DNA from 2 places in the Sporosarcina sp. P19 genome. Region 2 is predicted to be linked to the other one. Evidence: predicted binding sites of a transcription regulator. Region 2 holds the regulator's gene; the other holds the start of a gene.

Region 1 (11,344 bases), 410 kb from region 2:
GTGTTTCATTATGCTATCAAACCATATCGACAGAGTTATAGCGAACCATAACTGAGCCTGTCTTGGACTCACCAGTAACATGCAACGGTTCTTTCGTCGCGTCATCGGCATTTTTACTGAAGCGGATCGTACGATGCAAGAATTGCTCTTGCTCTTCCACACGGGACACGTCATTTAATTGCAAGTCGAGCTTGCCCATGTTGGACGTAATCTCTCCCTTAACACCTATAGAAGATGGGAAGTAAATTTCAACAGAACCGCTAATTGACTTTGCTTCCAATCTTTTTGCATCAGTAGATGAAGTCGTCAACGTCACATTTCCGTTTAAGGATTTCGCATCTACATCTTGTACCGCGCCATCTATATAGACACGACCGTTTAATGTTTCGGCTTCTAGCTTCTCACCAGTAACTTTTAATAAACGTACCATACCATTTGCTGTTTCTAGTTCGGCTTCATCGAATTTAATATCTGCACATTCGATTTTACCATTTGCCGTTTTGATGCGTAGATCTTTGAAAGCGACACCTTCTACTGAACATCCTCCGTTCAACAAACGGACAGAGAGTTTATTATAAAGTGTTGAAGTCGGAACGTACAGATGCATGTTGACTTGCAACATTTTCAAGTCACTCCCGATGCGCAACTTATTACCGTCTTTCACGAACAATAACTTTTCAAGGAACTGACTAAGTGCGCCTGCTTCAGAATCAGTATTGAAATGCTTTACAGAAAACTTCGCCATGATCTCATCGTTTTCTGAAGGATGAATTTCCACAGTACCGTGATCGATATGGATGATGATTTCTTCTATATCTTCTACAGATTTACTTTCTGTATGGGTAAAGGAGACAGATTTGCTGAATGGTGCTTCGAAATCGAATTCTTTCACACGGTGTACTGCCGTATCCATAAATTGCATGAAGCGGTCACCTGCTGAGACGAATTCTTTGCGGATATCTTCGAAGAAAGCATCAGCTGAAGAGCTCTCTTCTGCTGTTCTTTGTTCAGATTCCTTACCCATGGCTTCCAGTAATTTCAATGCTTCTTCAGCTGTAATTTTACCTTCTTCAAGCATTGTTAGTATTCGTATGCGTTCATTTTGCATTTCCAGATTCCTCCTCGTTTTGAACAATCTTTGCAGTAACTATCTATTTATACGGTTCTGAGGAATAAAAGTTTCATTTTCTATTTCTTTACTACTTTTTTAATTTGTTCTTTCATCCGATTTCGATCTCTTTCTAGGATGGTCTTCAAATATTTACCGGTGTAGGACTCTTCGACTTCTGCTATCGCTTCCGGTGTCCCCGTCGCAACAATTTCTCCGCCTTTGTCCCCGCCTTCTGGACCAATATCGATAATATAATCGACTGTCTTAATGACGTCCAGATTATGCTCAATAACGAGAACGGTGTTACCGCTATCAACTAGACGTTGTAGAACTTCAAGTAACTTGGCAATGTCATGAACGTGCAAACCTGTTGTTGGCTCGTCCAAAATATAAAACGATTTACCTGTAGAACGTTTATGCAGTTCGGAAGCCAATTTCACACGTTGTGCTTCTCCACCTGACAGTGTCGTTGCTGGTTGACCTAATTGTACATAGCCTAAGCCTACATCCACAATCGTCTGCAATTTACGATGGATTTTCGGGATATTCTCGAAAAACACCACCGCATATTCCACTGTCATCTCCAGTACGTCCGCAATATTCTTTCCTTTATATTTCACTTCAAGTGTTTCTCGGTTATACCGTTTGCCATGACATACTTCACACGGTACATATACATCCGGTAGGAAATGCATTTCGATTTTGATGATTCCATCTCCACGGCATGCTTCACACCGTCCACCCTTCACGTTGAAGCTGAAGCGACCTTTTTTATAGCCACGAACTTTCGCTTCATTCGTCATGGCAAAAACATCGCGAATATCGTCAAAGACGCCTGTATACGTTGCTGGGTTGGAACGTGGTGTTCGTCCAATTGGTGATTGATCGATATCGATAATCTTCTCCAAATATTCCACACCACTGATACTATCGAATTTTCCAGGTCTTTGTTTGGATCGATTCAATTTCTGCGCCAATGTTTTATGCAATATGTCATTGACCAACGTACTCTTGCCCGAACCGGAAACTCCAGTAACTGCAATAAATTGACCGAGAGGGAACTCTGCATCAATATGCTTCAAGTTGTTCTCTGAAGCCCCCTTGACGATAATACTTCGCTCATCACGTGGTCTGCGTTCAGTCGGAAGTGGGATGAATTTCTTTCCGCTCAAATATTGACCGGTCAGCGATTTTTTGTTTTTCATGACTTTCGCAGGAGTGCCAGCAGCTACCACTTCCCCTCCTGCCACACCAGCACCCGGACCTATATCAATTAAATAGTCAGCAGCCATCATCGTGTCTTCGTCATGTTCTACAACAATCAGCGTATTTCCAATATCCCGCATGTTTTGTAGTGTGCCAATTAATCGATCATTGTCTCGCTGATGAAGTCCGATTGAAGGCTCATCGAGTATATACAAAACACCCGTCAAACGAGATCCAATTTGTGTAGCCAGACGAATCCGCTGTGCCTCTCCACCAGACAGTGTTCCCGCTGAACGTGATAAATTCAGATAGTCGAGTCCGACGTTTACCAAGAAGCCTAAACGTTCTTGGATTTCTTTTAGGATCATATCTGCAATTTGCGCGTCTTTCTCAGAAAGGGTTAATTGGTCAAAGAATTTCGTTGTTTCAACAATCGAGCGTTCCGTGATTTTCCCGATATGCTCGCCATTCACTAATACCGAAAGTGATTCAGGCTTTAAGCGATAACCTGTACAAGTAGGACAGGATTTTTCCGTCATATATTTACCCATCTGCTCACGAATGTAGTCTGAAGATGTCTCATGATAACGGCGTTCTACGTTGCGCAAAACACCTTCGAAATAAATATCGCTATCGCGGGTATTACCGAATTCATTTGTATAGCGGAAACGAATCTTCTCCTTTTTCGATCCTAGCATTAGTTTTTCAATATCCGAATCAGCTAATTCACTAACCGGTACATCCATAGGAATTTTATAATGCTTGGCAATCGTCTTCAGGAGTTCCGGATAATACTGAGAACTTGTTGGCTCCCATGGGGCAATGGCGTGTTCTTTTAGCGTTAGTTCATTATTTGGAATGACTAAATCTGGATCGACTTCAAGTTTCATGCCGAGCCCATCACATTCAGGACATGCACCGAATGGACTGTTGAATGAAAACATACGCGGTTCTAGCTCACCAATTGAAAATCCACAAATAGGACATGCATGATGTTCACTGAAAAACAGTTCTTCTTCACCGATTACATCGACAAGAACATTACCGTCAGCAAGACGTAAAGCGGACTCTAATGAGTCACTTAAACGTGTTTCGACGCCTTCTTTCATGACAATCCGGTCAATGACGATTTCAATCGTATGCTTTTTATTTTTATCTAAATCTATATTATCGTCCAAATCAATCGTTTCACCGTTGACCCGTACGCGTACATACCCTTGTCTTTTAATGTCTTCAAATAATTTGGCATGCGTCCCTTTACGTTCTGAAATAATAGGTGCCAAAATCTGAATTCGAGTACGCTCCGGCAACTCTATTACACGATCCACCATTTGCTGAATCGTCTGCGTTGAGATTTCAATGCCATGATACGGACAATGTGGTTTTCCAACTCTGGCATACAGCAAACGCAAGTAGTCATAGATTTCCGTCACCGTTCCTACAGTAGAGCGTGGGTTTTTACTCGTTGTCTTCTGGTCGATGGAAATCGCCGGCGACAATCCTTCTATAGAGTCCACGTCTGGTTTATCCATTTGTCCAAGGAATTGACGCGCATACGCGGATAATGATTCCACATAGCGGCGCTGTCCTTCCGCGTAAATCGTATCAAACGCCAGTGAAGATTTTCCTGATCCAGATAGGCCCGTAAGCACAACTAGTTTGTCACGTGGAATCTTCACTGTAATGTCTCTCAGGTTATTCGCTCTCGCGCCCTGGATTACAAGTTCTTTATTTTTCATGCGAACTCTACCTTTCTGCTTTCAGTTCTAATACGGTATCACGTAACTCTGCAGCTCTTTCGAAGTCCAACGCTTTTGCTGCGTCTTTCATTTCTTTTTCCAATTTAATTAGCAATAAGCCTTTCTCGTCTTTCGATAGCTTCTTGCCGTTGGTCACCTTTTGCAAATACGATTCCGTTTCTTCAGCCACTTGAGTAGCACGGATCAATTCACGTATCGGTTTGACGATGGTTGTTGGTGTTATACCATGTTTTTCATTGTAAGCTATTTGAATTTCACGACGACGTTCCGTTTCATCAATAGCTTTCTTCATGGAATCCGTCATTTTATCCGCGTACATGATGACGCGTCCTTCTGAGTTACGTGCAGCCCGACCAATCGTCTGGATCAACGCACGTTCCGAACGCAAGAACCCTTCTTTATCTGCATCCAAAATCGTGACCAATGAAACTTCTGGGATGTCGATTCCTTCACGCAGTAAGTTGATTCCGATCAGCACATCATACGTCCCGACACGTAACTCACGAATAATTTCTGTCCGTTCCAGTGTCTTGACGTCAGAATGGAGATACTGAACCTTAATCCCAATATCTTTTAAATAATCCGCCAAGTCTTCTGACATCTTTTTCGTCAGAGTTGTAATCAAGACACGTTCATCTCGTTCAATTCGAAGTTGTATTTCATCCAATAAATCATCAATTTGCCCTTCAATTGGACGCACTTCAATGATTGGATCAAGTAATCCTGTAGGACGTATAATCTGTTCTACCATCTCGTCTGTATGCTCAATTTCATAAGGTCCTGGCGTTGCAGAAATATACATAGCCTGTCGAATATGCTTTTCAAATTCTTCAAACATCAATGGACGGTTGTCTAATGCAGACGGCAAGCGGAAACCATGTTCCACCAATACCTTTTTACGCGCTTGGTCTCCATTGTACATACCGCGAATCTGCGGCAAGGATACGTGACTCTCATCTACTACGATCAAAAAGTCATCAGGGAAATAATCCAGCAACGTATAAGGTGTCGCACCTGCTTCACGCAATGTCAAATGTCTGGAATAGTTCTCAATACCAGAACAGAAGCCCATCTCCCGCATCATTTCTAAATCATAGCGCGTCCGTTGTTCTAAGCGCTGCGCTTCTAATAACTTATCGTTATCACGTAAATATTTAAGCTGTTCTTCCAACTCGATTTCAATATTTTCAATCGCTTTAAGTAACTTCTCTTCGCGTGTAACGAAGTGAGATCCTGGGAAAATAGCCACATGATCACGATCACCGATGACTTCACCTGTTAAAGCATCTACTTCACGGATTCGTTCAATTTCATCTCCGAAAAACTCAAGACGTATACAACGCTCATCACGTGCCACCGGAAAGACTTCGACTACATCGCCTCTAACACGGAATGTACCACGCGTGAAATTGATGTCATTGCGTTCGTACTGAATGTCCACTAGCGTGCGCAATAGTTCATTACGAGGTATTTCCATCCCCTTGCGTAATGAAAAAACCATATCATTATATTCTTCCGGCGAACCAAGGCCGTAAATACACGAAACAGATGCCACAATCAAGACATCATTGCGTTCAAATAAAGCACTCGTTGCGGAGTGGCGAAGTTTATCAATTTCATCATTGATCGATGAATCCTTTTCAATGAAAGTATCTGTCTGTGGAACATACGCTTCCGGTTGATAAAAGTCATAGAAGCTGACGAAGTATTCTACTGCATTATCCGGGAAAAACTCTTTGAACTCGCTATATAATTGGCCTGCTAACGTTTTATTATGCGCAATGACCAGTGTAGGTTTATTGATTTCTGTCAGTACATTGGAAACAGTAAATGTTTTACCTGTACCCGTTGCACCAAGTAACGTTTGATGTTTCTTACCTTGTTTAATGCCGTTAACAAGGCTTTCGATCGCTTTTGGCTGATCTCCTTGCGGCGTATATGGTGCCTGCAATTGAAATGTTTCGTTCAAATGGTTCCACTCCTCTTCTTAAACACCTGTCCTTCTATTTTACCACAACCAGGTTTTTTTCTAAAGAAATAACGAACGTACGTTTTAAGCTAACTCTCTATGTACTTTATTGTACCCTTGTACTTTGTGAAAGAAACTTGCAGCAAGACATTCTATACAATAAAAAAACACTGCTAGAATTTTGCCCTAGCAGTGCCTATGAAAACATTATTTTGTTTTAAGTTCATATCCGTTCTCTTGTGAAATGTCGAGTAATTGTTGTGTATACAGGTCGAATGCTTCTTTGTCATTTTGATCCAGCGCATCGTCAATCAATAGCATGATTCGCGATTGTGTTTGTTCCCAATGAATGTGTTGTAGAAACAGATCCCAATAGATTTCGTTCAGCAGCTTTTCCGCTTGGAGAGAAGTGCCTTTGTTACCTACCGCTTTCAAAAATTCAGCATATGAGTTGTTATTGTTCATCTCTCTCACCCCTGATACCTTTTAGTAATTATATATGCAATAGAATACTAAATGCAACCATTATTTTAACTATTCTAACTTTTTAATTACTTCTGTTTAATTAGATTAACGTTCACTAGGTACATATATCCAGAAAATTCCGTGACAGGATTATTTTTTTCTTAAGAAATGCTGATTACCTATTACTATTTCAACTTATCTACTGTCTAGCATCATATATCTATCATTTGCTCTTTAGTCAATCGAATTGTTGCTTCACCGACAATGAGTGCGATAGCTGCAATCAAGAGTGGTGTAACACTTAATCCGTACAATGGTAATGCCGCCAGTAATAGAATGATTGCTTGTAGCCAAATCAATTTTCTTACTAACAAACGAACCGCTTTGATTTGCGATTTTTCCTGTTCTTCAGGAAACAGCTGATCCATAGTGAACTCGAAGCCGCCTTCAAGTGCCAATATTAACTGAACAGCAGTCGCAAACGCCAATGCCCCTAAAAAGATGAACGAGACGATCGGAATCGGTATTAAAAATGCACCCATCGCAGACAGCACCGTTAATCTAACCCACAACCAAAATGTATCATCTGTACGAATAAATGTCCGGACAACCAAGTAATTTTGTACATCTTTGCGCTTGAACGTAGAACGTTTCATGGCAATTTTTAACCAGCTACGCTTACTTACTGATCCGACTAGATGCGGTACTTCCGTGAAATAATTCGCAAATCGATAGAAACGCATCATACGGTTTTGTTCTAATTCAATAAACTGCTCATACGGAAACGGAAACTGCTCTGCTTTTTTATCCCAAAACTTCGCATAGAGCATGGCGATCAAAATTCCGATAAAGATTGCAACCGAACTCCACGTAAGAGCGAAGTAAATTGTTGAAAATGTTAAAACCAGACGAAGCACACGGTCCGGCCAAACGAAATCATGATTGGCTACTCGAACACTATATTCAGTCCCTACAAACAATCCTTTAAACGCAATGATCAGCAATATCACGAGGAGATAATCAGTGCCTGCGCCCACTTCCGTTGCCTTTAATAAAGGCAATGCAATGACCATGGCAATCAACGGTAAAGGAAGTTGAGAAAACGTCGACCAAGTAATTGAACGTCTCATATAGCTCGGCAATTGGTTTTCCAATGGCAGGAAAAAGACAATATCTGCCGGCTTTAGTAACGTAGTCGGTGCAGCTTTCATTAACAACAGTGCAATGACGACGGATACAATGAAGACAGATGGGAATGTAGCGGGCACTTCTTTCAGCCATTCACTATACGCATAGCCTCCTGCTCCAATGGCGAACATGAAGACTATAGCCAAATGTCCAGTGAATACATAGCGCATATATTTCTGTAATTCATTGACGTAATGGAAGAACCGTTGTCCCCAAATCTCATGCATGTTGTTCATAGTCAGGTTCCTCAGTCATTGCAATATACAAGTCATCAAGTGTTGCATCCGGTCGTCCGAACGCCTTGCGCAAGTCGTCCATCGTACCGTTCGCACGGACCCGTCCTTCGTGCAACAAAATAATACGATCACAATACTTCTCAGCCGTCGCCAAAACGTGAGTCGACATCAGTATAGAAGCACCGGCATTTTTCCGTTCAATAATTTGGTCGAGTAATGCGCGAATCGCCAACGGATCTAACCCAACGAACGGCTCATCGATAATATATAATTTTGGTTCTACTAGGAAAGCACACATGATCATGACTTTCTGTCGCATACCTTTAGAAAAGTGAGCGGGAAACCACTTCAAGCGTTTTTCCATACGGAACTCTTTCAGCAATTGTTCGGTACGGATTTCAAACTGCTGCTTGTCCAACCCGTATGCCATCGCAGTCAGTTCCAAATGTTCTTGTAATGTAAGTTCTTCGTATAACACTGGAGTCTCTGGAATATAACTGAATGATTGGCGGTAATGTTCTTTATCACTAAACGTCGCACCGTCAATCTTGATTATTCCTTCGAGGGGATTCATCACACCGATAATATGTTTGATTGTCGTACTCTTTCCTGCACCATTTAGTCCGATTAACCCGACCAATTCCCCCTCTTCTATTTGAAATGAAAGGTCATGTAAAACGGGCTTACGCGTATAACCACCTGTTACATGTTCTAGTTCTAGGATTGCCATTATTTTTCCCCCTATCTTCTTTTAATATTTTAGCAAAGAAATTGTAAAATTGCTTTATCCGCCTTCGTTAACTATCTGAAAATATGCTACAATACATCCAAACATGAAAGGATGTGTAGAAATGACCTCATGTATTTTCTGCAAGATTGTAGAAGGCACGATTCCAGGAGAAAAAGTATATGAAGATGATCACGTGATCGCGTTTATGGACATTATGCCTGTCACGAAAGGGCACGTACTCCTGATTCCAAAAACACATCGTGAAAATGTGTATGAATTAACTGAGGAAGAAGCTGCGAATATATTTAAAGCGGCCCCAAAAATTGCTAACGCATTAAAAGAAGAATTTCAACCGTCCGGGATGAATCTATTACAAAACAACGGATCTTTCGCAGGTCAGTCAGTCTATCATTTCCATATGCATTTAATTCCACGCTATGATAAAACAGATGGTCTGAAAGTAGAATTCAACACAAAAGTAGAGCAGTTCCCGATGGACGTAGTATCTGAATTAGCTACTAATATTTCAAGACGACTGCAAGAATAACACGTCGAGGATGTAAAACAGAAGAGTACGGGACTATGTTTCATAACTTGAAATGAACTCCACTCTTCTATCCAATCCTCCCACCATTAGGACAGAATGCTTTTGTTAGAATAATATTTCATTCATTTTCTTGCTCAACTACGTAATAACATGCTTTAATAAAATAATAACTATACAAAAGGAGTGTTCTCTATATGAAAGCGTCCACATTCTTTATTGGTCTGGCAGCAGGTGCTGTCACTTCTGCGGTAACTGTTCTATATTCTACACCTAAAGCTGGCAGCGAACTGCGTGATAGTGTCAAAAATGCATCACTCGAATTGAAAGATAAGTTGAAAGATGTCAAAGGGCAAGTCGCAGATCTAAAAGATTCCGTAACCGATTTATCGAAAGAAGCAAAAGAACTTGTACCAGAGACAGTTGAAGAAATGAAAGTTTCCGTGGCAGACTGGAAGCGCTCAACAGAACATAATAAGAAACGTTTGGAGAAAGAAATTTCTGCAATCCAAACAGCACTGGATGATCTCGAAAAATCCATTAGTGCTCGCTAACGCATTTCCATTTAGGCATCAGTTTTTTACTTGCTAATCTTTGAGTGACCCATAGTAAAACAGCTATGAACTAGCTGGATTCTATGGGCGTATACACTCAAACTGATTTATTTTATTATTCCGTCTTCTCTATTTGTTGCTTTTTTGGTATAATAAATAAAAAGACTGAAAGAAAGCAGGTGTCTCGATGGCCGATCAACATATTTCACGTAAAGACGCCATGATCTTCAATCAGCGCGTAGCCCAAATGTCCAAGGCATTATGGAAAGCTGTAGAGAAGGATTGGCAACAATGGATTAAACCGTATGAACTCAATATTAATGAACATCATATTTTATGGATCGCCTATCATTTAGAAGGCGCTACAATTTCAGACATCGCGAAGTTTGGTGTAATGCACGTCTCAACCGCCTTTAACTTTTCAAAGAAGTTGGAACAACGTCAGCTTTTGTACTTCTCGAAAAAAGATGATGACCGACGCAATACATACGTGACGGTTTCAGATGAAGGCATAGCATTACTCATCCAGATGAATGAAAATTACCACAATGAAGATTATAGCGTACTTCAAGGTTCTCTTCCTATTCGCGATATTTACGGTAAATTCCTTGAAGTCATGTCTGTATTACGTAACATCTACGGGGATGATTTCATGGATATATTTGAACGCGGTTTCCAGAACATCGAGAAGACCTATGTCGATTCGAATGATTACCTTACAAAATCTGAAGTAGAGTCATAACTACCTGCTCTTCATACAGTTTAGTTTTTTCCTTTTGATCATAAATTCTGCTATGATAGTACAGAAGCAGAAAGAGGAGGTCTAAAATGGTTATAGCGATTACCATTCTATTTTCATTGTTCTACTTATATCAAATTAATAAAATGACATTTGCTCTTTGCCAATCTAGAGAGATCCCAGAAGAAAAGCAGCCAAAGATTTATCGAACTGTAAACATTCTGATTACAATCCTCATTTTATCCTTATATGTAGAAGTGTTCTTTAGCGCCTGACACTATGTATGCCCACCCCCAGTACTGGAGGCAGGGCTTTTTTTAATACAAGTATGCCGCACCGACGATAATCAACAAAATGAACAACACAACAATTAAAGCAAAGCCTGATGAACCTGATCCGCCATGTGTGTAACCGCTCATGAAGGCACCCCCTTTCACATTGTATCCTATGCGAAAGTAGAAAAAAGCGGTTGGGCAGTTTGGATGAATGGAACCTTTTTGTTTTTCATACGTTATATGGTATAGTGTTTACTTAAAGAATATACAGAATCTATACTTAGATTAGGGGAGTTAATTACATGAAAAAGAAGATGTTAGCATTTACACTCGCAGCTTCGGTTGCAGCTTTATCCGCTTGTTCTGGTGGCGGGGATGAAAAGGTTATGACCTCTAAAGCAGGAGATGTAACGAAAGATGAGTTTTATCAAGAAATGAAAACATCTGTCGGTGAACAAGCTCTACAAATGATCATCTTAGAAAAGGTTCTGGATGATAAGTATGACGTAGACGATAAGCAAGTAGACGCAGAATTTGATAAAAACAAAGAACAACTCGGTGAAAACT
Region 2 (11,344 bases):
ATATTCATTATAGGTTTCTGCAAAACTGATATAAATCTGATCAAATGCATTATTAAGCGTTTCACTCCACCGCATATAATCTTCGAGTTTAATCTCATCTGCATTCACTAACTGAAATTTCTTTATTAAGCGCCAGTAAGTTATACGAAGCTTACTCAAAGCCTTTATTACTTCTTCTATGGGTGTATTGCTGTTCACTCTACTTAGAGCGACAACGGCTGCCCATTCTATTTTATTTTTTTCAAAGATTTCAGGATCATCAAGCAAACTACTAATGACTGTCAAATTCGTGAATTTATTTTGTTCCCGAAGTGTTTCTTCCATTTCAGGATGGGCACTAAGCGAATAAATTGAATCTTTTTCCACTTTTCTCATCGCTAGCCAGGAAGTAGTAATTTCAGGGAGTTTTCCTAGTAAATACTCATAAAGTTTAACATCGAGCTTTTTCATTTTATATCCTCCTGAACACGTTCTTCATTTCTATTGAATAAATACAATTAATTGTTTATCTTGAAAGTCAAAGATATTTAATATGACCCCAAAAACCGTTATGTACTTGTATAAAGATTCGTAATACGTGATACCATATTCTTTTTCATAGTGCGCAATTGGATAAATATACTGTTCTTCTGTTGGGATGGGCAAGTATTTCCAAGGTCTTGGAGAGGTCTTGGATTTTTCTGCATGTGCATCTAATAAAGTACTATAAAAATTCTCTACCTTTTCTTTTGATAGATCATAATATATAACAGAATCCAGTATTTGAATCGTTTCTAGATTCCTTTGCACCCAATGAACAATTGGATGCTCAATGGGTGCTAAATGAACACGTTTTAAATTATTTTGGGATGTAAGTTCGTTTTGAATATTTAGCTTCTCACGATACATAATATACAAAAACTTCATTAATTCCTCTCCTTTATAAAAGGTCTTTTAATAAAGCACTTACTTAATTAGTATACGTAACCCCACACCTATTTATATAGTCTTCTTAATACTTTGTTCCATCATACCCATACTCATCTAGTAATTCTTCAAAACTTTTATTTTTTTCACGTTCTTTTCGCTCTTGAATACGCTTTTCTTTTTCCTGTTCCAATTTTATTTCTTCTTCCGCCTTCATTTCTTGTTTCATTCCTTTTAATTTAGCTAACACATCATCGCTCATTAGATCCGAAAGTGAAGTTGCAGAATCATCTACTGTATTGCTCTTTTGGTTAGTTGATGCTTTTCGTTGTTTTTTTGACATATTTTCACTACTTTCTATTTAATAAATAATTTGCATTTCATTGTTATTATCCAGTTAATTGTCAAGGGTTTTACATTGCCCTTACTCGCTTACATTACGTACAATAGATGGAGGGGGATGTTTATGTATAGTTTACCAAAAAACGTGACGTTAATCGAGGTTGGACCGCGCGATGGTTTACAAAATGAAAAAAACAGTATTCCTACTGATCAAAAATTAGCTTTTATACATTCTTTACAGCAAGCCGGCATACAAGAAATGGAAGTGACTTCTTTCGTATCGGCTAAGTGGGTTCCGCAAATGTCTGATTCTAAAGAAATTATGGACCGGGTATGTAAAACAGGCAGGCAACTTGTCCTCACACCGAACGCACATGGTGTTGAGAATGCCTTAAAAGCTGGCGCAGATAGTGTGGCGGTCTTTGTGGGTGTAAGTGACACATTCAATCGACATAATATTAATCGCTCCACTGCGGGAAGCGTGGAGACGCTACGACCTATTGTCAATCAGCTCAAAATAGATCATCACTTTGTTAGAGCCTGTATCTCCACAGCATTTCACTGTCCGTATGAAGGAGTTATTCCACCTGAACAAACTCTGGCCCTTTGCGAAAAATTTGTCGATATGGGTGTAGATGAATTAAGTGTGACCGACACTGACGGTATGGCAAACCCTTTGGGAAGTTTTACTTTATTTAAAACACTAAAGACAAAGTTCCCAAATATTTTGATTACAGCACATTTCCATGATACGCGTAAATTAGGATTGGCTAATATTTATGCCTCTTTACAAGCAGGGGTTGATCGATTCGATACTTCTGCAGGTGGTCTTGGTGGCTGTCCTTTTGCGCCTGGTGCTACAGGCAATGTTGCAACGGAAGATGTGTTATATCTATTGCAGTCTGTCGGGATAGAAACAGGGGTTGATATGGATAAAATATGTGCTTCAGTAGATGAAGTTGCACCTTATTTGTCACGTCCTATCGATACCGCAATGTATAACTTATATAAAAGACAATAGAAAATAGAAGGGAGGATTTTGGTGAAACGTAGAGTAATGTATATTGTCGGTATTGCATCAAGTATTATTACAGCGTTTTTAACAATTTTCGGGATTCTTGTCACGAATCGACTGATGTATTTAAAAATAAAGGACTCTGAATTTATTTTGCAGCGCGAGATGATTGCTAAACGTTTTGATCATCAGTGGTTTGAAACTGTAAGAAAAGATGATATTTGGATTCCATCACCTAACGGCTATAACTTACGTGCAATTTTCTTGCGACCTTTAGATACAACGCGAACGGTTGTTATTTGCCATGGTGTAACGGAAAACAAAGTAAATTCCATCAAATATGCACGTTTGTTTGAACGCTTAGGATTTAATTCCGTTATTTTTGACCATCGGCGGCATGGTGATTCGGGTGGAAAAACAACGAGTTTTGGATTTTATGAAAAAATGGATTTGAAAGAAATCGTGACAGCTGTTCGTAAACGTGTAGGTAAGCGCGCTTTGATTGGCATTCACGGAGAATCTATGGGTGCTGCCACTACGCTGTTATACGCAGGTACGTATGAGGATGAAGCAGATTTCTATATATCAGATTGTCCATTTTCGGATTTCTCAGAGCAACTATTGCATATCATTCGTACAGAGATGCCATTTAAGACTTCCATGAGCTTGCGAATCGCCAATTTATTTTTAAAGATACGTGATGGCTATACTTCTGCAGCTGTGTCTCCCCGCGAAGTGATGAAGTTTATCGATAAACCCGTATTATTCATACACAGTATGGAAGATACTTTCATTTTGCCTCATATGACGGAAGAGTTATACGAATTAAAAGAAGGCGATAAAATGATGAAGCTTTTCACAAAAGGGGCACATGCCAAATCTTACAATGATAATCCCGATGAATATCTACAAACGGTTCATAGGTTTTTAAATCGATTCCGTTTATATTAATGACAATATTAGACAGTAAAAAATAAAAAAGCTCCGTGTTAGCAAATTTGCTGATCACGGAGTTTTACTTATTTTTTTTTAGCAGGCTTATCTTGAACTTTGTTCATCTGAGCCATCATTTGATTAATTTTCTTTTGAGAAGGTTTCTGTCCCATTTGCATCATCATCATACGTAACATTTGTTCATTAATTGGCGGATTTTCCTTCAAATAATTCATCATATATTTACGTGCTATGAAAAAGCCGAGTGCTACTCCGCCGATCAAAGCGACGACGATCAATAAAATTGCTATCCATAAAGTCATTACTGCCAAACCTCCCTCATAAAAATAGTTCGATTACATACTACCAAGAAGGATTATACAACATAGCAGCAGTGAATAGCAATGACTGTACGCAAATTGTGCGGAAGTTTTTACATCATTGTATTTTCTAGAATCATGCGTTCAGAGTGTTTAAGTGGTTTGAGCCACCCACATTCTTCCTGTTCATTCATGACTGCAAAAAAACGATCTGTAGAAGATGATAGTGCTACAAATAAATCTAAGTCTAACATTCTTGAACCTTGGCAGTACACTTCTATACTGTGTGTACCCATTTTGATGAAGACCTCTCCCTTGATTAAGTGTGTCAATCGATATTCATTATGATATGAATCCAGTTCATCAAAATTTTTCCTTAAGGTATTCTGAATGATGCTATCCAGTTCCCTTTGATTCAACCGATCACATAAATATTCAATTTCTTGATAGCTTGTAGAAGGGCCTACTGTTAGCATCTCAAATAATAAACGTTCACGCCCCATTATGAAGGATTGATACGCTGACTTGATTTTAAAAATTTCATACTTCCTCATAACGAACACCTCCTACTATCTATCATAGAACTTGTCCTAAGTAAATCGTGTCAGTTTGCGGAAAACTTCATCACTATTATTGTCGTAAAGCTGCGCAAAAAAATACACGGCTCTTTAATAATAAGAGCCGTGCGTTGTGTATACTTATTTATTTAATAGATTTGTCATTTCTTTTACAACATTTTCTACAGTAAAGCCATACTTTTCAATGACTAACTCGCCTGGAGCACTTGCACCGAAAGTATCAATTGCCATGACAGTTCCTTCATCACCTGAGTATTTATGCCACCCAAGTGAAGCTCCCATCTCAATCGCTACTCTCTTCTTAATGTTCTTTGGAAGAACAGAATCTTTATACGCTTGATCCTGCTTCTCAAATAGGTCCCATGAAGGCATTGAGACGACACTGACGTCGATATCATGCTCTTTTAGAGCTTTCTGTGCTTCAACCGCTAGACTTACTTCCGAGCCACTTGCAAGCAGTAAACCGTCCGCTTGTTCTTTAGTAGCAGGTGATACGACATAAGCACCTTTTGGTACATATTCCATCGCAAGTTCTTGTGATTTAGGCAATACTTCAAGATTTTGTCTAGACAATACTAAGACAGTTGGCGTGTCTTTTGAAGTGGCAGCTATATGCCATGCTGCTGATGTTTCGTTTCCATCAGCTGGACGGATGATAGACAATCCAGGCATTGCACGTAAAGAAGCCAATTGCTCAACAGGTTCATGTGTAGGTCCGTCTTCTCCGACCGCTACGCTATCATGTGTGAAGACATATGTTACAGGTAGGCCCATTAATGCAGACAATCGAATAGCAGGACGTACATAGTCACTAAACACGAAGAAAGTCCCACCAAATACTTTCACTCCACCGTGAAGAGACATGCCGTTTAGAGCAGTCCCCATTGCGAATTCACGTACACCAAACCATATATTACGTCCAGCATAGTCATCAGCAGTGAAATCGCCCGCGTTCTTGATCGTCGTCTTGTTTGAACCCGCAAGGTCCGCACTACCGCCGAATAAAGCTGGAACTGCATTCGCTAACGCATTGATTGACTCACCAGATGCTGAACGAGTCGCTACAGAAGCACCTGCTTCATAAACCGGCATTTGTTCTTTTAAATCGCCAGGAAGTTCATTTGCAATTGCTTGTTTAAACTGTGCAGCCAATTCTTTATGTTCATTTTCATAGCTTGCGAACAAATCATTCCATTGTTGCTCTGATTGAACACCAAGTTTGTCCGTTGCCGAATTAAAACGGTCATAGACTTCTTCAGGAACGTGGAAGTCCTCTTCGAATGTCCACTTATAATACTCTTTCGTAAGTGCCATTTCATCTTCACCTAATGGTGCACCGTGTGCATCTGCTTTACCAGACTTGTTTGGTGAACCATAGCCGATCACAGTTTTCACTTCAATGATTGTCGGTCCGCCTGTATTGCCTTTTGCTTTTTCAATTGCATCAGAAACGGATCTTGTATCATTTCCATCTTCAACACGGGCATAGTTCCAGCCATATGATTCAAAGCGCTTTCTAATGTTTTCAGAGAATGACATATCCAAATCGCCATCTAAAGAGATGTCGTTACTGTCATATAGCACGATTAGTTTATTTAATTGAAGGTGGCCAGCCATGGAAATTGCCTCTGCTGCTACACCTTCCATCAAATCTCCATCTCCGCACAGTGCATATGTGTAGTGATCGACAATATCGAAACCGGGTTTGTTATATGTTGCTGCAAGATGTTTTTCAGCCATTGCCATACCTACAGACATACCAATTCCTTGTCCAAGCGGCCCTGTCGTTGCTTCAACTCCTACTGTATGTCCATACTCTGGATGTCCAGGGGTCTTGGAATCCCATTGTCTGAAATTCTTTATGTCCTCAATAGTCAAGCCGTAACCGCTTAGATGCAACAAGCTGTAGAGTAACATCGAGCCGTGTCCTGCTGAAAGTACAAAACGGTCACGATTGAACCATTGAGGGTTTGATGGATTATGGTGTAAATGTTGCGTCCATAGTGTGTAAGCCATCGGTGCTGCACCCATCGGTAATCCCGGGTGACCAGAATTCGCTTTTTCAATTGCATCGATTGATAATGTTCGGATTGTCGTTATTGCCAGTTGATCGATTTTTTCGGTCATGCTGTACATCCTTTCCATCCTGTCTCATATGAGTGTTTTATAGTACATATTCCTTCTCTAGTGTAGTCAATTCTAGAGTTAATTACAATGTTAATCCTTTACCTATCATCAATTTAACGGTTTTTGATTCGCTCTTGCTTGTTTAACTTTATCTGGTGTTACATCATTTCCTTCTGGATCTACTACTTTGACCGATTCGATCGTTTCACGCATGCTTGTACGGAATGATTCCAAGTATTCCTTTCTCAACCGCGTCTGTTCTTTTGCCTCTTCAATCGATAATCCTGTTGTTTTCTTTTTATTTGCCAATTCATTAATACGTTTTATTTTCTTTTCTGATAGCATCTTTAAAACCCTCCAAAAGTTAGTCGTTTAATAAAATGTAAACAACCTGAAGGAAAAGTGCAACCTATTAGTGTTCTTGCGCTATAAACTCTTTATATCTTCTATGAACTGTAGCTTTACTGACCGCATGGCCTAATCCATTTAATACTGTTGCAATTTCTTCATATGTGAGACCTTTGTTACGAAGTGAGACAATTTCTTCTATTGGAAGTTCAAGTCTTTCACGCCCCGGTCCCTGGTCAATATTTCGCAGATTCTTTGATGGATCATAACCTCTGTCAACAGCACGCTTCATTCCTCTACGTATTTTTGCATTATGTAGTTTTCGTTGATATTCTTCTACGATTGCGAGAATTTCTAGTAACATGGAATCCATTTCATTCAGTTCAATCGTACCGTTTGAATGATTGGTAATCACAGTCGTTTCACTTTTAGCAATTACATGCAAAATCGCAACCCTAGCATTCCCACGTCCTAATCGTGTTTCATCTTGAATAAATACTGCATCCACTGTATCGTTTTGGATTTGATCCAACATGGATAGAAGACCTTCACGATCCATATCATATCCACTCTGCCGATCCGTATAGATTCCAACACAATCATAGGTTAGCTCAGCAGCTAATTTTTCAAGCTCCTCTTGCTGTCTCACAATAGATTGTTCTTGTGTTTCTTTTTCCGTACTCACACGGCAGTATATTACACATTTCTTTTCTGTCATTTAGATCCTACTCCTATTTCAGCTACCCGGATATCTGTTTGTTTATTAATTTTAACAGGCACACGGAGTAATTCACCTGAAACGATTTGGTCAGTAGGTAATTCATTTAGTGAACGCACCTGTTCAATCCATTGGTTTGTGGGTATATCTTCTGAGTAGTTAGAAGCCAGCTGCCAAAGTGTATCCCCTTCATTAATAACAATTTCTATGTAGTGATCTTCCTCGGCTATTTTATCAAATTGAACCCAGGCAAAAGATACACAAATTGCCAATAATACTGCGAAATAATAATTATTTTTGATAAATTCTTTAATAAAATCCATTATAACTCCTCCTCGAATTTGCGCATTTAGAATGCATGTTCGGAATACTTGTTCTTAATTATAAGAGAACATATGATTCCATGTCAAGCAAAATTAGAACCTTTGTTTGATTAGTAATCGAACACATGTTATACTATATTCAAAATAATGGTTGAGTATACCATTGCTCGCAAACTAGTAGAAGAGGTGAATCTGTTGAAGAAAATATCAAAGAGACAAGAAGAAATACTTGCTTTCATAAAAGATGAAGTGCGTTTAAAAGGTTATCCCCCTTCCGTTCGTGAAATTGGAGAAGCTGTAGGTCTTGCATCAAGTTCCACGGTTCACGGTCACTTATCACGACTCGAAAGTAAAGGTTTCATACGCAGGGACCCGACAAAACCCCGAGCTATTGAAATTTTAGATCCAGAAGGACTAGATGAACTAAAAAATGGCGTTATGCATGTGCCGTTGATTGGTAAAGTTACAGCAGGCAATCCAATTACGACGATTGAAAATATTGAAGAGTACTTCCCATTGCCGGATACATTTGGTTCCTCAGAGGATGAAATCTTTATGTTGGAGATTGTAGGAGACAGCATGATTGAAGCCGGCATCCTAAACGGAGACCGTGTAATTGTCAGACAAACGCACTCTGCAAGCAATGGTGAAATTGTGGTAGCTATGACAGAAGAAGATGAAGCAACCGTTAAACGTTTCTTTAAAGAAAAAGATTATTTTCGACTCCAACCAGAAAACTCTTCCATGGAGCCGATCATTGTAGATCAAGTTTCCATTCTTGGAAAAGTGATCGGTGTATTTCGGATGATTCATTAATGATAAAAAAAGTGTATCGAGAAACCTCAAGAGGTTTTCGATACACTTTTTTCTTTATACCAACTTCTTTTCAAGCAATTGTTCCATCGAATCTAGTATTGCAGATTTTACATGTTCATAAGTCAATCCACCTTGAATATATGCTGTGTATGGCGGTCTGATCGGACCGTCAGCTGTCAACTCAATACTGGAACCTTGAATGAACGTACCCGCGGCCATGATGACGTCATCAGCATAACCTGGCATGTAAGATGGCTCTGGGGCATATTGAGCATTAATCGGTGAGTTTTGCTGGATCATCTGACAAAACGCAATCATTTGTTCAGCGTTCAAAAAGTTTACCGATTGAATTAAATCCGTTCGAAGCTCACTGTAATGCGGTGTTGTATCCATACCGAAGCTTGCGAAAAATGCCGATGTGAATAACGCGCCTTTAACCGCCTGACTGACTACGTGTGGCGCTAAGAAGAATCCTTGGTACATCTCAAGTAACGTATCGAGTGAAGCCCCTGCTTCAGCTCCAAGGCCTGGAGAAGTCATACGATAAGCACACTTCTCAACCAAGTCTTTTCTGCCTGCAATGTAACCACCTGTTCTAGCAAGTCCACCGCCTGGATTTTTTATGAGCGAGCCTGCCATTAGATCTGCTCCAACTTCTACAGGCTCTTTCATTTCCACAAATTCTCCATAGCAATTATCTACAAAGACCACGACATCTTCTTTCATTTTGCGGATTTCTTTAATAATCGCTTCAATTTCATGGATTCTGAATGATGGATTACTTGAATAGCCTTTCGAACGTTGGATCGCTACGATTTTCGTCTTCTCTGAAATCGTCTCTTTTGCTTTCTCATAATCAACAGAACCATCCTCGTTCAAATCAATATGCTGATAAGAAATCTGAAAGTCCTCAAGTGAACCCGTATCTTTGCCGTTGCCGGAAATGATAGATTCCAACGTGTCGTATGGTTTACCTGTAATATAAAGAAGTTCGTCACCTGGGCGCAATATCCCGAACAAGCTGATTGTAATGGCATGCGTGCCCGAGATAATTTGATTTCTTACAAGACAGTCTTCCGATCCGAATACATCCGAATACACTTGTTCCAATACATCACGGCCACTGTCGTCATAGCCATAACCTGTTGAGCCTGATAAATGAAAGTCGCTTACTTGATTTTTCTTGAATGCCTGTAAGACTTTTCTTTGGTTAAAAAACGCAATTTCTTCTACTTTCTTCACATGCGGAGCGATTAGTTCTTCCGCTTCTTGTGATTTTGTTAGTAATTCTTCATTAATGGGTGTAATTTGCATATGTAGTACCTCATTTCATTTGATCATATTCTATTTTACCAGATGAAGTCTATATACCAAATGAAAGACAACAAAAAAACAGGCAAGCGCCTGTTTATTGTTCGTCTTTTAAAATAACTGGTTTTGCAGGAGCATACGTAGAAATAGCATGCTTATAAATAAGCTGTTGTTTACCATCTGTTTCTAATAGAACCGTATAATTATCATATGACTTGATGAGACCTTTCAATTGAAAACCATTTAGTAAAAAAATTGTAACGAATGTGTTGTTCTTACGTAAGGAATTTAAAAATGTATCTTGCATATTTCCTTGTGCCATTCAATTGCCTCCTTGTCCCTGTTATTTAGTTATTCCATACTCACTTCTGAAATTCCTTTATTATCTTACAAGTTGTTTGAAAAACTTCTTCCCCCGACTGATTCGCATCTACCCACTGGACAGGCAATTTATTGCGGAAGTAGGTCAGCTGTCTTTTTGCATAATTGCGTGTGTTTTTCATTACCGCTTCTATTGCCTGCTCTTTTGTCAATAGTCCATCAAAATAGGAGATCAGTTCTTTATAGCCTATTGCTTGTACTGATTGATTTTGACGAATTCCTTTATTCCAGAGTTGCTGTACCTCATTAAATAATCCCGCTTGAACCATTTGTTCTACACGCAGATTGATTCGCTCATATAGTAATTCTCTAGGAAGATCTAATCCAATAATTAAGGAATGATACATAGGCTGATTCCCTTGTTGTTGTTCATGGTCTTGCTTTGTTTGACCCGTCACTTCGAGGATCTCAAGCGCACGCACTAGACGTCTATAATTATTTGGATGAATTTTCTCTGCACTTTTCGGATCCAATTTTGCTAGTCTTGCGTGCAATACATCTGCGCCTTCTGATTCAAGCTCTCGCTCTAAACGCGCTCGCACTTTCGGATCAGCTGCTTGTTCTGTAAATCGATAATCGAATAATACCGACTGAACATACATTCCACTGCCACCGACAATAATAGGTAATTTTCCGCGAGATTGAATATCGGCAATCCATTGCCTGACTGCTAGTTGATATTCCGCTACAGAAAATGATTCTGTTGGTTCTTTTACATCAAAGAAATGATGTGGAATCCCTTGCATCTCAGAGCAATGAATCTTTGCCGTACCGATATCCAATTCTTTATATACTTGCATCGCATCACCATTAATGATTTCCCCATTTAATAGTTTTGCAAGTGCCACGCTAAGCGCTGTTTTCCCTGAAGCAGTCGGCCCTACTACTGCTAGTACCTCAACGGGTAGGTTCATGTCGCTTCATCCATTCCACGATAGTTGTATACACTTGTTTATAGTTAGTTTCCTGAAGCATCTCATGTCTTCCACCTTCATAGAGCTGAACAGTGACTCGCTGTTGATTAGCTTTATCGAATTGTTTGGCTACTTTCCACACACCTTTAGCACGGTCTCCTACTAAGTCATCTGTACCTGAAAGTAATAAAATTGGTAATTCATTCGGAATATTCAACAAGAATTCAGGCACTTCCAATGAATTCATTCCTTCAATTAAGACACGAAACAGTTGAGCAGTCGGCACAAATCCACATGCCTCATCCTCTTTGT

The links. The regulator LexA, encoded in region 2, represses DNA repair genes until DNA is damaged. The targets are predictions, from matches to a motif close to CGAACATATGTTCG.
Region 1: uvrB (excinuclease ABC subunit UvrB) is a predicted target of LexA. The motif match lies at 6,119-6,132, and genes of this name have one in related genera.

The regions. Positions count from the first base shown of each region.
Region 1 covers NZ_PDYR01000001.1:1,155-12,498, reverse strand. Annotated here, with positions in the region: gene CSV74_RS00065 (DUF4097 family beta strand repeat-containing protein) at 17-1,108, opposite strand; gene uvrA (excinuclease ABC subunit UvrA) at 1,189-4,056, opposite strand; gene uvrB (excinuclease ABC subunit UvrB) at 4,064-6,046, opposite strand; gene CSV74_RS00050 (IDEAL domain-containing protein) at 6,254-6,511, opposite strand; gene CSV74_RS00045 (ABC transporter permease) at 6,724-7,935, opposite strand; gene CSV74_RS00040 (ABC transporter ATP-binding protein) at 7,919-8,665, opposite strand; gene CSV74_RS00035 (HIT family protein) at 8,787-9,212, shown strand; gene CSV74_RS00030 (YtxH domain-containing protein) at 9,407-9,763, shown strand; gene CSV74_RS00025 (HTH-type transcriptional regulator Hpr) at 9,951-10,505, shown strand; gene CSV74_RS00020 (hypothetical protein) at 10,592-10,777, shown strand; gene CSV74_RS00015 (YjcZ family sporulation protein) at 10,820-10,921, opposite strand; gene CSV74_RS00010 (peptidylprolyl isomerase) at 11,080-11,344, shown strand, end outside.
Region 2 covers NZ_PDYR01000001.1:408,812-420,155, reverse strand. Annotated here, with positions in the region: gene CSV74_RS02065 (STAS domain-containing protein) at 1-450, opposite strand, end outside; gene CSV74_RS02060 (hypothetical protein) at 481-906, opposite strand; gene CSV74_RS02055 (YqkE family protein) at 992-1,249, opposite strand; gene CSV74_RS02050 (hydroxymethylglutaryl-CoA lyase) at 1,373-2,269, shown strand; gene CSV74_RS02045 (alpha/beta hydrolase) at 2,291-3,214, shown strand; gene CSV74_RS02040 (YneF family protein) at 3,283-3,519, opposite strand; gene sirA (sporulation inhibitor of replication protein SirA) at 3,630-4,070, opposite strand; gene tkt (transketolase) at 4,215-6,221, opposite strand; gene CSV74_RS02025 (DUF896 domain-containing protein) at 6,330-6,566, opposite strand; gene CSV74_RS02020 (YneB family resolvase-like protein) at 6,634-7,287, opposite strand; gene yneA (cell division suppressor protein YneA) at 7,284-7,610, opposite strand; gene lexA (transcriptional repressor LexA) at 7,806-8,426, shown strand; gene CSV74_RS02005 (methionine gamma-lyase family protein) at 8,481-9,740, opposite strand; gene hfq (RNA chaperone Hfq) at 9,835-10,059, opposite strand; gene miaA (tRNA (adenosine(37)-N6)-dimethylallyltransferase MiaA) at 10,100-11,032, opposite strand; gene CSV74_RS01990 (alpha/beta hydrolase) at 11,016-11,344, opposite strand, start outside.